Regions from separate parts of the Clostridium fungisolvens genome, predicted to be linked through region 1. Evidence: riboswitches for the same ligand, from Rfam matches in the RefSeq annotation. Region 1 holds a riboswitch; each other region holds the start of a gene.
What was found. Region 1 has a riboswitch for cyclic di-GMP ahead of bsdtw1_RS10865 (hypothetical protein). Riboswitches for the same ligand answer to the same signal wherever they lie in the genome.
Positions count from the first base shown of each region.

Region 2: another riboswitch for cyclic di-GMP. It lies ahead of bsdtw1_RS23150 (ketoacyl-ACP synthase III); the one in region 1 lies ahead of bsdtw1_RS10865 (hypothetical protein).
Region 3: another riboswitch for cyclic di-GMP. It lies ahead of bsdtw1_RS21370 (OmpL47-type beta-barrel domain-containing protein); the one in region 1 lies ahead of bsdtw1_RS10865 (hypothetical protein).
Region 4: another riboswitch for cyclic di-GMP. It lies ahead of bsdtw1_RS02920 (family 2 glycosyl transferase); the one in region 1 lies ahead of bsdtw1_RS10865 (hypothetical protein).

Region 1 covers NZ_BLZR01000001.1:2,523,030-2,526,250, reverse strand. The annotation lists gene bsdtw1_RS10875 (carboxylesterase/lipase family protein) at 1-542, shown strand, start outside; gene bsdtw1_RS10870 (TIGR04540 family protein) at 620-856, opposite strand; cyclic di-GMP riboswitch class I at 1,334-1,417, shown strand; gene bsdtw1_RS10865 (hypothetical protein) at 1,563-3,221, shown strand, end outside.
Region 2 covers NZ_BLZR01000003.1:3,057-6,277, reverse strand. The annotation lists gene fusA (elongation factor G) at 1-247, opposite strand, end outside; cyclic di-GMP riboswitch class I at 1,092-1,175, shown strand; gene bsdtw1_RS23150 (ketoacyl-ACP synthase III) at 1,270-2,274, shown strand; gene bsdtw1_RS23145 (methyl-accepting chemotaxis protein) at 2,302-3,221, shown strand, end outside.
Region 3 covers NZ_BLZR01000001.1:4,823,451-4,826,671, forward strand. The annotation lists gene bsdtw1_RS21360 (carbonic anhydrase) at 1-463, shown strand, start outside; gene bsdtw1_RS21365 (DUF6054 family protein) at 520-846, opposite strand; cyclic di-GMP riboswitch class I at 1,154-1,244, shown strand; gene bsdtw1_RS21370 (OmpL47-type beta-barrel domain-containing protein) at 1,330-3,221, shown strand, end outside.
Region 4 covers NZ_BLZR01000001.1:767,325-770,545, forward strand. The annotation lists gene bsdtw1_RS02910 (MATE family efflux transporter) at 1-538, shown strand, start outside; gene bsdtw1_RS02915 (L,D-transpeptidase) at 644-1,027, opposite strand; cyclic di-GMP riboswitch class II at 1,257-1,338, shown strand; gene bsdtw1_RS02920 (family 2 glycosyl transferase) at 1,390-3,221, shown strand, end outside.

The sequences.
Region 1 (3,221 bases):
TGTTTCCGAGTAGCTGGGGACAGGTTGAAAAAATGCTTGAAATTAATCGCTGTGTTGATAAACTTGAAAGCTTACATCAGTTATATGATGGAATTTCCCAAAATGAACAAATGAAGGAATTGGCTAAAGATAGAGCTTTTTTAGTTGATTCAATTAAAGTGGCTGATTGGCAGAGTGGTTACAATGACACTTGGATGTATAGATTTGATTATGCTCCTAGGTTAACTAGATTACTTGGATTAAAGTCTGTACATGGTGTAGAGGTTCCTATTGCATTGGATAATTTAGGAAGGGGAATTATACGTAGGTTTTGGAAAGGTACGTCAAAAGATATTATGTATAAACTTAGAGATGATATGCATACTGCTTGGGTAAACTTTGCAAAAAGTGGTGATCCTAATAGAGCTTTAGAAGTTTTCTGGCCTAAATACAATGCTGAAAGTCGGCCTACTTTTATATTCAATGAAGATAATAGAATTCTTATGGATCCTAGCAACAAAAATTATGAGGTATGGAAAGATATTAACCTATACACTGAATAAAATATATTTTCCTATGTAGTAAATAAAGGGAAGTAAATTCAAAATTTAATTTTAAACTTACTTCCCTTGAAAAAATCCTACTTATCTAATTTGCTTGCCACTTCATCGATAAGTGCTTTTCTATCTTCACCTATAACATTAATTAGTTTTGTAGGCATAAATCCATTCTTGTATATTCTGTCCTCGTTCTTTTCTATTAGAGTAAGAATAGTACTTTCAAACTTTTCATAAGTAGTTAAGCCCTCTCTGTATGAATCAACTACATCTAATAACTTTGTTGCTAATTCCTTAGGGTTTTTGTATACTGCTTTCATTGTTATACTCCTTCTTATATAGATTATGTATTTGCTAATAATAGACCTATAATAAATACAAGATTATTATCGCACCACATATCCTTAAATATTACATAAATATGATACATTGTTTATCTGTTTATTGCAAATAAAAATCAAGATTAATTTAGTGAAATTTAAAAAAGTTAGGAGCTGTTAAAACATGGTGTCGAAATTAAATATTTAATTTTCCGATGACTTAATTAGTTTACACAAAGAATTAATATGATATTTTCACTTTTATATTTTATTAAACAAAATATAAAAGTGAAAATATAAATAAATATTATTAACAAGCCATGCTAAAGTGATGAAAGCTAAAATGAGGTGATATGTAGTTAGGTGATATATTAAATTGAATTAATTTTTCAATCCAAAAAAGTTAACAGTATTGTAATATTTTCTTCACAATTTTGTCATATTATGATATAATTTTACATACTACATAAAATATACCATAGATAAAGGCAAATCTACTGAAAGGTAGAGACGCAAAGCTACGGGCCTAAGGTTATTGACTATGGCAGCCGGGTTACCTAAATTGTATAGTGATATGCTTTTACTAAAAACTCACTTTTTTATTAAGTAAGCGGTCTATATCTATGGAATTGTTTGGGGGTGTTTAACTTCAAAAACTAATACCATAGATTTTTTTAGCTTATTTTTAATGTAAGGGGAGTTTGAAATGAAAAAAAGAAAGAACATAAGCATAGCTATCTTAGTTATGTTTTTAGTGCAATTGAGTTTTGGTATTGGGGTACCAAAGGTTGCGATGGCAGAAGAGGTTAATTCATCTGTTCCTCAATTTTTAGATAGGAGAAAAGAAACTGTAGATTTTGTTTATCAATATAAAGATAAAACTATTGTTAACAATGCAGTTATCATTGACAATAATATAAAATTTTTTGTTGAAGAAAATGGACAAAAGCATATAATATCAGATGACTTTAATCTTTTAAGGTATCTAAGCTTTATAGGCGTTTATAACGATAATGCTTATGTAGTTTCAGATAAAGATGAGAAAAGCTCAATATATAAAGTTGATTTAAATACTTACAAAATGGAATATGTAAAAGAAGTTCCAAAGTACGGGGATGGACAGGCTTATGTAGATAAGATAGTCATAGATTCAAATGGTGTATTTTGGTATGAAGCTGATGAGCACAATATTCCAACATATGATTCTAATGGGAGAATATTATATAATAATACAAAAAATATAATATATAATGATAAAGGATTTTCATATGAAGATATCAGGCTACAAAAAGATGAACAAACCTATGATAGTTTTGGGCATCTTAAGGAAAGTATAGATGGTAGCCTGTGGTTTAATAAATCAATTAAGTCAGGTACAGATAATAAGGTTTATAAGATTTCGAAAGATGGTTTGGTAAAAGAATATGCAATTAATAATACTAAGCCTATGGTTATATATAATGTATATCCTAGTACTGAGAGTTCAATAATTTTAGTTGGTAGGCAATTAGTAACTGGCTCTAATGGGAGTACTATTGAAGGAGAAGCAATAGTCCAGAAGTATAAAATTAATAGCGATACTCTTGAATTAGAAAAGGAATTCAAGTTTCCAGATACCTATACCTATTCATCGCGTGATGTTAACGGAAACGTGTGGATAAATCAAGATGGAGTTATTTACAAGTTGGAAGGTAATGAATTTATAAAAAAGTATATCGTTGATAGTGGATTAAAAGCTCTAGAGGTTTATGATGATAAAAACTTAGTTGCTTGTGGCATAGTAGGGTTTGGATATACACCAATATCTATTCCAGAAACTTCTGGAAATTCTGTAGATAATAGCAGTGGCACTAATAATCAAAATACAAATACTACTACAAATAGTGGAACAAATTCAGCAAATAGTACAGGTTCTAGTAACAGTGGTACAACTACGAACAATAGTTCAACTCCACAATATACTAATAAGGAAAAGTTCAATGTGGATGTTAGTGGTGCAAATGCTGTATTGACATTAGATTCTAAGCAAATATCAAAAGACACTGAAAATACAGTAGTTCCAACACTATCAAATAGTGTACAAACTGTAGAAACAAAGTTTGATGCTGCAACTACCAATGGGGGAAAAGGTAGTGTAAAGGTTACTGCAAATAATGTTAGTTTAGTACTTCCTTTTTCAACTATAGACTATAATGGGGTAAACAACGGGGACTATATTAAGTTAAGAGAGGCAATTGTAAAAAATGATGATTCCTTAAATTCAATTAAGGATATTGGGAAGTTATTTGATTTTAGTCTTGAAATGTATAAAAATGATGGAACAAAGGTAAAAGACATTCATATCTTTAAGAGTGGAAAAGCAACT
Region 2 (3,221 bases), on a different contig from region 1:
CAGGAATATCTACAAGGTTTATCTTTTTATCATTCCATTCAAATGGAATAACAGAAGCAGATAAAGAGATTCCCCTCTTTTTTTCTTCAACATCATAGTCACTTGTAGTTGTGCCTTCTTCTATCTTTCCTAATCTATCAATGGTTTTAGTATAATATAATAAAGCTTCTGCTAGGGCTGTTTTCCCTGATGAACTATGTCCAATTATACCTACATTTCTTAGATTATCAGTTTTATAGTCTTTCATACATTTTATCTTAACTTCATAATCTATAAAGTTAAGATATTCACCTACCTTCCATTAAAATTTAGACTTTAGCTGTATATAAAGCAGTAGTTGATTGATATCTTTTTGAGATTTATTTTGCAAGATACTGTACTTATCTTTTAATATCTTACCGAAACTAAAAAAACTCATATCAACTAGCTAAAGATTTTCAAAGCTAAAAATATTTTCTTTTTGAACAGAATGTATTAATGGTAAATATAAACGATTTAATATTAATGTGTTGAAAGTTAAATTGATAGATTTAATTTTATAGATGTTGTGTATCATATGACGGGATAATCCTATAAAGTATTCAACCTTTATATCGCTTGTAAAAAATTCGCTAAAGCGATCTTCTTTAGTAAATTTTTTTGCGCATCTGCCTTTTCTTAAGCGTATGTGAAGAATCTTACAGGCGGCATATTCTTCTTTTTTATTCTTTAACTTATATTATGTCTTAGTGTATTCGGATAATTATCCTCATATATAATTTAGTTATAAATTCATAAAGAATAAAATAGAATTAGTTACTAATAAATGTATTCATACCTTTTTTATATTATTATAATAAATAATATTCTCTTCCTTAAATTATTATCCTTCTTATTTTCAAAAAATTCTGAAAACATTTTCTATATAACTAATTATTGGAATAAATCTATAAATTATACCTTATATTTAAAATTTTTTATTTAAAAATAACATGCATTGAATTAAATGTTAATTTTTTGTGTATTTATGTACATTTTGTGTAATCTTTGGTAAAATAGTCGTAATTAGTAATTTTACCCAAATCCTTATATTAATAATGTTATCTATTTTTACTTAATAAAGGCAAACCTATCGAAAGGTTGGGACGCAAAGCTATGGATCTAAGAATTTGATTTATGATTGCCAGGCTACTAAGTTTGTTAGATTAAAAATGGACAAGTTTTAATTTGTCCATTTTTATTTTTAATATTATTTTAAATTAAAAATTTTAATTATACGGAGGAGATATTATGGTAAAAAACGTAATAATAAAAGGAGTAGGAAGTTATCATCCTGAAAAGACACTATATAACGATTACTATATAGAACACTATAAAAGATTTGGAACGGAAAATCATGCAATAGGACTTATGGAGAAAATGGGAAGAGACAGAAGAACTATAGCTTCTCCAGACGAAACAAGCATTACAATGGCGGTGGAAGCTGCAAAAGTGGCTTTAGAAAGAAGTAATCTTACCCCATTAGATATTGATGCAATAATATCAGCATCAGATACTCCTGAATTTCTTACACCATGTTGTGCGCTAATTATAAAAAATGAACTAAAGGCAGAAAATGCTACAAATGTTTTTGATATAAATAATGATTGTATAGGTATGCTTACAGCAATCGACATTGCTTCAAGATTTTTAAAATTAGACGATAAATATAAAAGAATTCTTGTATTAGGTTCAATGAACATGTTACCATTTTCTAGAGAAGATGATTTAGTTGTTTATCAAGGTATATCAGATGGAGCTGCAGCTATTATACTTGAAATTGTAGAAGAGGAGGAAGAAAGAGGATTTTTAGGTTCTAGGGTATTCACTGATGATAGTTATAATGAAAATATAAGATTTCCTAATTGTGGTTTGTCAAAAATAACTGATGAAAAAACTTCAAATTATGATCGAAGATTAAAATGGGATCCTTTCGATTTTAGTTTTCTTTCTGATGAATGGACTAAACTTATAAGCTCCTTACTAAGAGATTATAAGCTTACTCCAAAGCAAGTTTCTCATTATTTTATATCACAATTCTCTAAATATGATCTGTATCAAACTATTGAAAAACTGGGTGTAGATAAATCTAAGGCTATATTTATCGGTGATAGATATGGCTATACTGGTTGTGCAAGCCCAATCATGGCACTAGATGATAAATTATCTATTGAAGGTTTTAAGTCAGGGGATATTCTAATATTTTGTTCTGTTGCAGCTGGTTACACTATGTCTTCTCTAATCTATAAATGGTAATTAATTTTTAGAAACAGGGGGATAAGAATGGAAGCCTTATCAAGTAGTATAATTGACTTTCAGAAAAAAACATTAAAATTTGTATTAATAATATATTCTGTTAGTGCATTAATGGCAGGAACATTATTTATAGGTATGAAGGCAATGAATTTATATCCTGAAATAAGTTGGAGCTCATTATATATTTTAATGGCTCTAACCTTATTTGAGGTTATACTTTTTAGATTAGGATACAAATGGGCTATGAAGGATGCCCAATCATGGAAGAGAGGGTTAACTTTTTTAAAAGCTAGCTTAGTGATTATATGTTATGTAAACTATATTTATTTGGCTTGGATGGTTCCATCTAAGGAATTATGGATAGTAGTATTCTACTTCATACTATTAAGTGCACTTTTATTTGATCACAAGCTAACTCTTATTTCAGTGGGAGCTAGCGTACTATCACAAGTGTATATATTCTTTAGTAATTCAAATTTACTGCCTGAAAACCAAGTTTTTTTAAGAGAAATAATTATTAGAATAATTGTGATAACCCTTACTTCTTTTGCTATATATATTTTTACATATTTCTCTTCATTATTACTTAAAGATATAAGTAATAATGAAAAAGATATAAAAGAAAAAAATGAACATATCTTTAATTTATTCTCTCAAATAAGTGAGTTCTCAGAGATGCTATTAAATTCAAGTACTACCTTATCAACAGCTGTTGATCAAGAAGCAAAATCTCTTCAATATATAGCCTCTTTAAGTAACGATATTAATAATGATGCAAACCACATGTTAAATAACTCTCAAAAGAATGAAACCATATTATCTAACTTACTTGACATAAATAAGAATGTTTCTAGTAAGGTTGATAGTACTAAAGCATTTTCTAATGAAATTATTTCATTATCTAATGAGAATAACAAATCTCTAAGAGAGGCTCTAAATATAATAAA
Region 3 (3,221 bases), 2.3 Mb from region 1:
TTTTGCAGTTGTGTTAAGTTGCTCAGACTCTAGAGTTCCACCTGAATTAGTGTTTGATCAAGGACTAGGTGATTTATTTGTTGTTAGAAATGCTGGAAATGTAATTGATCCTATTGCATTAGGAAGCATAGAATATGGAGCCGAACATCTAGGTGCCCCATTAATAATTGTTTTAGGTCATGAAAAATGTGGTGCAGTAAAAGCTGCAATTGAAGGTGGTACAACATCTGAAAATATTACAGCTATAATAGATCAAATAAAACCATCTTATAATAAAACTAAAAATAATAGTCAAAATGCAGATGAAATTTATAATCTAACAATTGATGAAAATATAAAAAATTCTATGAATTTGATTAATAAAAGCTTAGTTATTCAAAAGTTAACTGCCGAAAGGAAGATAAATGTAATTGGAGCCAAGTATCATATGGATACAGGTAAAGTAACCTTTGATATACAGTAGCATTTTTGACAAAAAAGTGCAGCCTTTTAATTAATAAAGGCTGCTAAAAATTTTAATTATATAATATACTCCTTTAATATTTTCTCAATACTGGCTGCAAAATTATCCGCAGCGCCCCAATCAAACTTAAAAAGCCAGCCTTCTGAGCTGCCTGTAGCTATAGCTCTTACATCTGTGTATCCTTTAATATTATCTATTATTACAACTAGTGCAGCCCTATTGCTAGTTCTCATGTAGTATTTTTCATAAACTAATGTTCCTGTACACACTCCATTTTCTAACTCAAAGAACTCTTCGTGTACTAAATCTGCACTTTGGCTATTCTTTACTAACGAAAATGCTTTATTTGGGGTAATATTAACCTTAAAATTATATTTACTCATAAATCTCCCTCCTTTATTAAAAACAATATATCTATTACCTTATATAAATAGTACTAATATATGTACTCTATAATAATCACTTGTCACTAACACATAATTTTACACATCAATATCAATATGCCTTATTAAACCAGGTTTTAACAATACCCTTCTGTATTGTTTATTTACGCTCTATATAGTAAAATTATCATATTAGATATAAAAGAGTAAACTTATTAGTATATATGCTATATTATATTACTTTAAAGTTAAATTTATATAGTTATATTTTTAGTGGTTTTCTAACTATATATCTAAAAAAATTAAAAAGTGAAAAAGGCAAACCATGGGAAACCATGAGACGCAAAGCCAAGGGCCTGTACCACATTTTATCTTGTGGATGGCAGCCGGTTACCACAGGGAATACTAATTTCAATTCTATAGACCTACTTAAGGTCTGTCTTTTCCCTATTTCCCTTTTTCACAAAGAAAGGTAGGGTCAAAATGAAAAAACTTTTATGCAGCAGTTTTCTATTTTTAGCATCACTGCTACTATTCTTCCAACTGGCACCACCAGTGGAAAAAGTCTATGCATTAACAAATAACAATGTGTTACCGCCAAGCAACCTGTCAGTCCAACTTACTACCCCAAGTGATGCGAAACTCTCTTGGAGCTCTGTTTATGGAGCTACTGGTTATAATGTTTATGGAATAACTGATGGTCAACTTAAGTTAGTTGGTACAACAACATCAACCTCTTATTCTTTTAATAACATTCCTGAAGGAGATTATAGTTATGTTGTATCAACATTAAGTACAGATGGAGAGTCAGGACCTTGTGCCCCTGTTACTTTTAATGTTACTTATCCAAATATGACAGCTCCAACTGCATTAACCAGTAAAATTCAAAATGGTAATGATATAGTTTTAACTTGGACAAGCTCTCAATATGCTAAAACTTATAACATTTATCAGATTGGTGCTGATAGCCAAAAGACATTAGTTTCTACATCAAGCACACCGACTTATACTATAACTAATGCACCTGCTGGAAGCTATACTTATGCAGTTTCAGCAGTAAATCCACTTTATGGTGAATCTTCAATATCAGCCTCAACTAATGTAAATATGGTTTTACCAACTATGACAGCCCCAGGTAATTTTGCTTATTCAATATTAAACGGAAATGATATATCTCTGAAGTGGAACGCTGTTAGTTACGCTACAGGCTATAAGGTTTATCAAATTATTGATGGACAAAAAACTTTAAAAAGTACCACTACTGGTACTAGTATTTCATATACTAATATGACTGCTGGTGACTATACGTATGAAGTTCACTCTTATAGCGACAGATTTGGTGAATCTCAAGATGGATCTCAACTGACATTTACTCTGATACTTCCAGTAATGCAGACACCAGGCAGCTTAACTTATAGTATTGCAAATGGTAATGATATTACCTTAAAATGGGCAGCTGTTCCATATGCAACTAATTATACAGTTTATCAAATAATTGATGGAGTAAAGGTTTTAAAAAGTACGTTAACAGGAACAACTGTTACCTACTCTAATATGCCTGGAAATGACTATATTTATGAAGTTCATTCTTATTCAACTCGTTTTGGAGAATCACAGGATGGAAGCCAAATAAGCTTTAATTTAACTTTGCCATCAATGGAAGCTCCAAGTTCCTTAACATATTCTATAGCAAATGGTAATGATATAACTTTAAAGTGGGCCTCAGTTCCATATGCAACCAATTATAGAGTGTACCAAATAGTTAATGGCCAAAAAGTTTTAAAAAGCACATTAACTGGAACTAGTATAACTTATACTAATATGAATGGTGGAGATTATACTTACGAAGTCCACTCCTATAGTGATAGATTCAGCGAGTCAACTGAAGGAAGCAGTCTTTCATTTACACTGACACTTCCGGTGATGACACCGCCAACAGACGTAGTTCAAACTATTAAAAGTGCTACGGATTTCACCTTGAATTGGACAGCATCTCCTTATGCTACGAGTTATAAGGTATATCAAATAGTTAATGGCCAGAAAGTATTAAAAAGTACAGTTACAAGTACTACTGTTTCTTATACAAATATGACTTCAGGTGATTATAGCTTTGAAATTCATTCTTATTCAACCCGTTTTGGAGAGTCTTCAGATGGAAGTACTATAATTGTTACACTGAATGGACAAACAATGCAGGCTCCAACTAACTTAACATATAGTATTACAAATGGAAATGATATAACTTTAAAATGGACCGCTTCACCATATGCAACAAGCTACAAAATATATCAAGTAATTGACGGACAAGCAGTTTTGCAAAAAACTGTAACTACTACTAGTGCTAGTTTTACCAACATGGCTGGTGGTAATTATGA
Region 4 (3,221 bases), 1.8 Mb from region 1:
CCCATTAGGCGTACAAGCTATTGCAGCCTTTAATGCAGTTAATAGAGTAGATGATTTTGCTTTTATGCCAGAACAAAGTATAGCTCAAGCAATGACTACTTTTTTGGCTCAGAATAGAGGGGCTAAGAAAAATGATCGTATTAAGCCAGGCTTATGGACAGGACTAAAGTTAGAAACTATTTACTGGTTCATAATATGTGCAGTGATTTTTTTAGGATCAAGGAGCATAATGAAGCTCTTTATCAATGGCAGCGATGATGCTGTTGTAAATATGGGAGTAATGTATCTTGAAATGATGGCATTTTTCTATTTACTACCTAGTTGGACAAATGGAATACAAGGGTACTTTAGGGGAATGGGTGATTTGAAGATAACATTAATGTCAACCTTTGTACAAATGATTGGAAGAGTAATTTTCTCTTACATTTTTGCTCCAAGATTTGGAGTTGCAGGTATAGCATTAAGTTGTGGTCTTGGATGGATTGTAATGCTAAGTTATGAGGTGCCTTTCTTTATAAAGAATATAAAGAAAAGCTAATTTGAATCGTATATAGATATAAAACTAAAAAAGTCTAAATTATATTGGTAAAACGAAAATCAATATAATTTAGACTTTTTTCAAGGTTGTATTAATATACTATTTTTAAACGATCTTTACAACCGTACCTAAAGGTACTAAGCTTGATAACTCCAGTACATCTTTGTTATACATACGAATACAACCATTTGACACATTTTTGCCTATGGAGGCAGGATTATTAGTTCCGTGGATGCCGTAATCACCATTAGGTGCATCCAGTCCTAGCCACCTTACACCAAAAGGACCACCTGGATTTATAGCTTTATTTATTATCTTAAAAGTTCCCTTTGGAGTAGGGGTAGAAGATTTTCCAACTGCAACTGTATAGGATTTGAAAAAGTTACCAGACTTAAATAAAGTTAGTGTATGGGCTTCCGTATTAATTGTGATGCTATAAATTGCCCTGTAATATTGAAAATAGTCATCAGAGAATGGATAATCAAACATAAAACTCCTAAAAAATAATAATTAATATAGAATATATTATTATGATTAGTAAAATTGAGTGAATATAAGTTATAGATGGATTACGAAGTAGTTCATCTATATAAAATTAATTAAAAAATATAGGAAAGTAGGAATAATTTATGATATTATGTATATATATGTATTAGTTAATAGTTATTATTGATTAAGTACATCTATCAATGAATGGAGTACTGCTAGAATTTATATTTTAATAGTGGAGGCTTTGATCTATATACTTAATTGGGCACTTTGTATATGGTGAGCGAGTAGTGCAACCGGCCAACTTATAATAGTAGGTCGGTTGCATTTTGAGTTTTTTGGAAATTTTGAGGGGGATAAAATTGAAGAAGTTTATAATATTTTCAATCATTACGATCTTGCTACTTTTTTTAGGATATAAGTACTTGTTTTTAGTTAGGAATCAAGTATCTATATATAAGGAGAATGGAGTTTCTTATATAGCAAAGGTTGATAGTAAGTCTTTTTATATATACAAGTATGGGAAATGGGAGAAATCTTTTATTAAAGGAGTAAATATAGGAGCTGCTAAACCAGGCGCTTATCCAGGGGAACTAGCAATAACTAAGGATGAGTATATGAGATGGTTTAAGGAGATTTCAGCCATGAATGCAGATACTATAAGAGTATATACAATTCTTAAACCAGAGTTCTATGATGCTTTATATGAATATAATAGGACTGCAATAAAACCATTATATATTTTTCAAGGGGTTTGGGCAAATGAAGATGATCTAAAAAAATTTAAAAATACACATAACCCAAAGATTAAGAATGGATTCAAAGAAGATATAAAGACGCTTGTAGATATAATTCATGGAAATGCAAAACTATCGGCTAAAAGTGGGTATGCTAGTGGTAATTATACAAAGGAGGTATCCCCTTATGTTATGGGATGGATACTAGGAATTGAGTGGGACCCTGAGCTTGTAAATAACACTAATGCTATTAATAAGAATATAAGCGATTATAATGGTAAGTTCTTATATACTGAAAAAGCTTCTCCTTTTGAAATTTTCTTAGGTGAGTCAGGAGATTATGCAATACAATATGAGACTGAAAAATATAAAATGCAAAGGCCTGTGAGTTTCACTAATTGGGTTACAACAGATGTGTTAAAGCATCCAAATGAACCATTGGAGACTGAAGATATGGCTGAGGTTAATACGGAACATATAAAGAAGAAAGACACTTTTAAATCAGGGCTTTTTGCAGCTTATCATATATATCCGTATTATCCAGATTCTATGAATTATCAACATGAATATTCAAGCTTTAAAGATGAAAATGGTAAAGTAGATACTTATAAGGCATATTTAAAAGACTTAATTAAAGAACATACAGTTCCTGTATTAGTTGCCGAATTTGGTGTTCCTGCAGCAAGGGGAATGGCGCATAGAAGTGTTTATATGGGGTACAATCAAGGGAACTTAGATGAAAAGAGTCAAGGGGAAATGGATGTAGCTATGCTTAAGGATATATATGATGAAGGATATGCTGGAGGACTTATATTCACCTGGCAAGACGAATGGTTTAAAAGAACATGGAACAATATGGATCTTGATATAGCTGATAGAAGAGCTTACTGGTCCAATACACAGACAAATGAGCAGGAATTTGGGATATTAGCTTTTGACCCTGGAAATAAGGAAAGTATATGTTATGTTGATGGTGATGTATCAGATTGGAAGAAGGATAAGCCTATAATAAGCGATGATAATATGAAGATATATACTAAAAGTGATGAAAAATATCTATATATTATGGCAGACGTTAAAAATTTTAATTTTGATGAGGATAAGTTACTTATTCCAATTGATATAACCCCAAAGTCAGGTAACTTAAAATATAAAGACTTAAACATAGAACTAAAAAGACCTACAGATATGATAATAGCTTTAGATAAAAAAGCAGGATCTAGGATAGTTGTGGATGCTTATTATGATTCTTTCTATTATATGTACGCGTACAAGGCACTTAAGAAAGATGGTACTTCTATGATAGATAAGAATTCAACTTATGAGAAGAAAGATACAGGAATCTTTAATCCTATGTACCTTTGTTTAAATAGGCAGCTGTATCTTCCACAGGACAACAAATCAATTCCCTTAGAAAAGTATGAAACAGGAAAACTTGTTAAAGGAGACGGTAATCC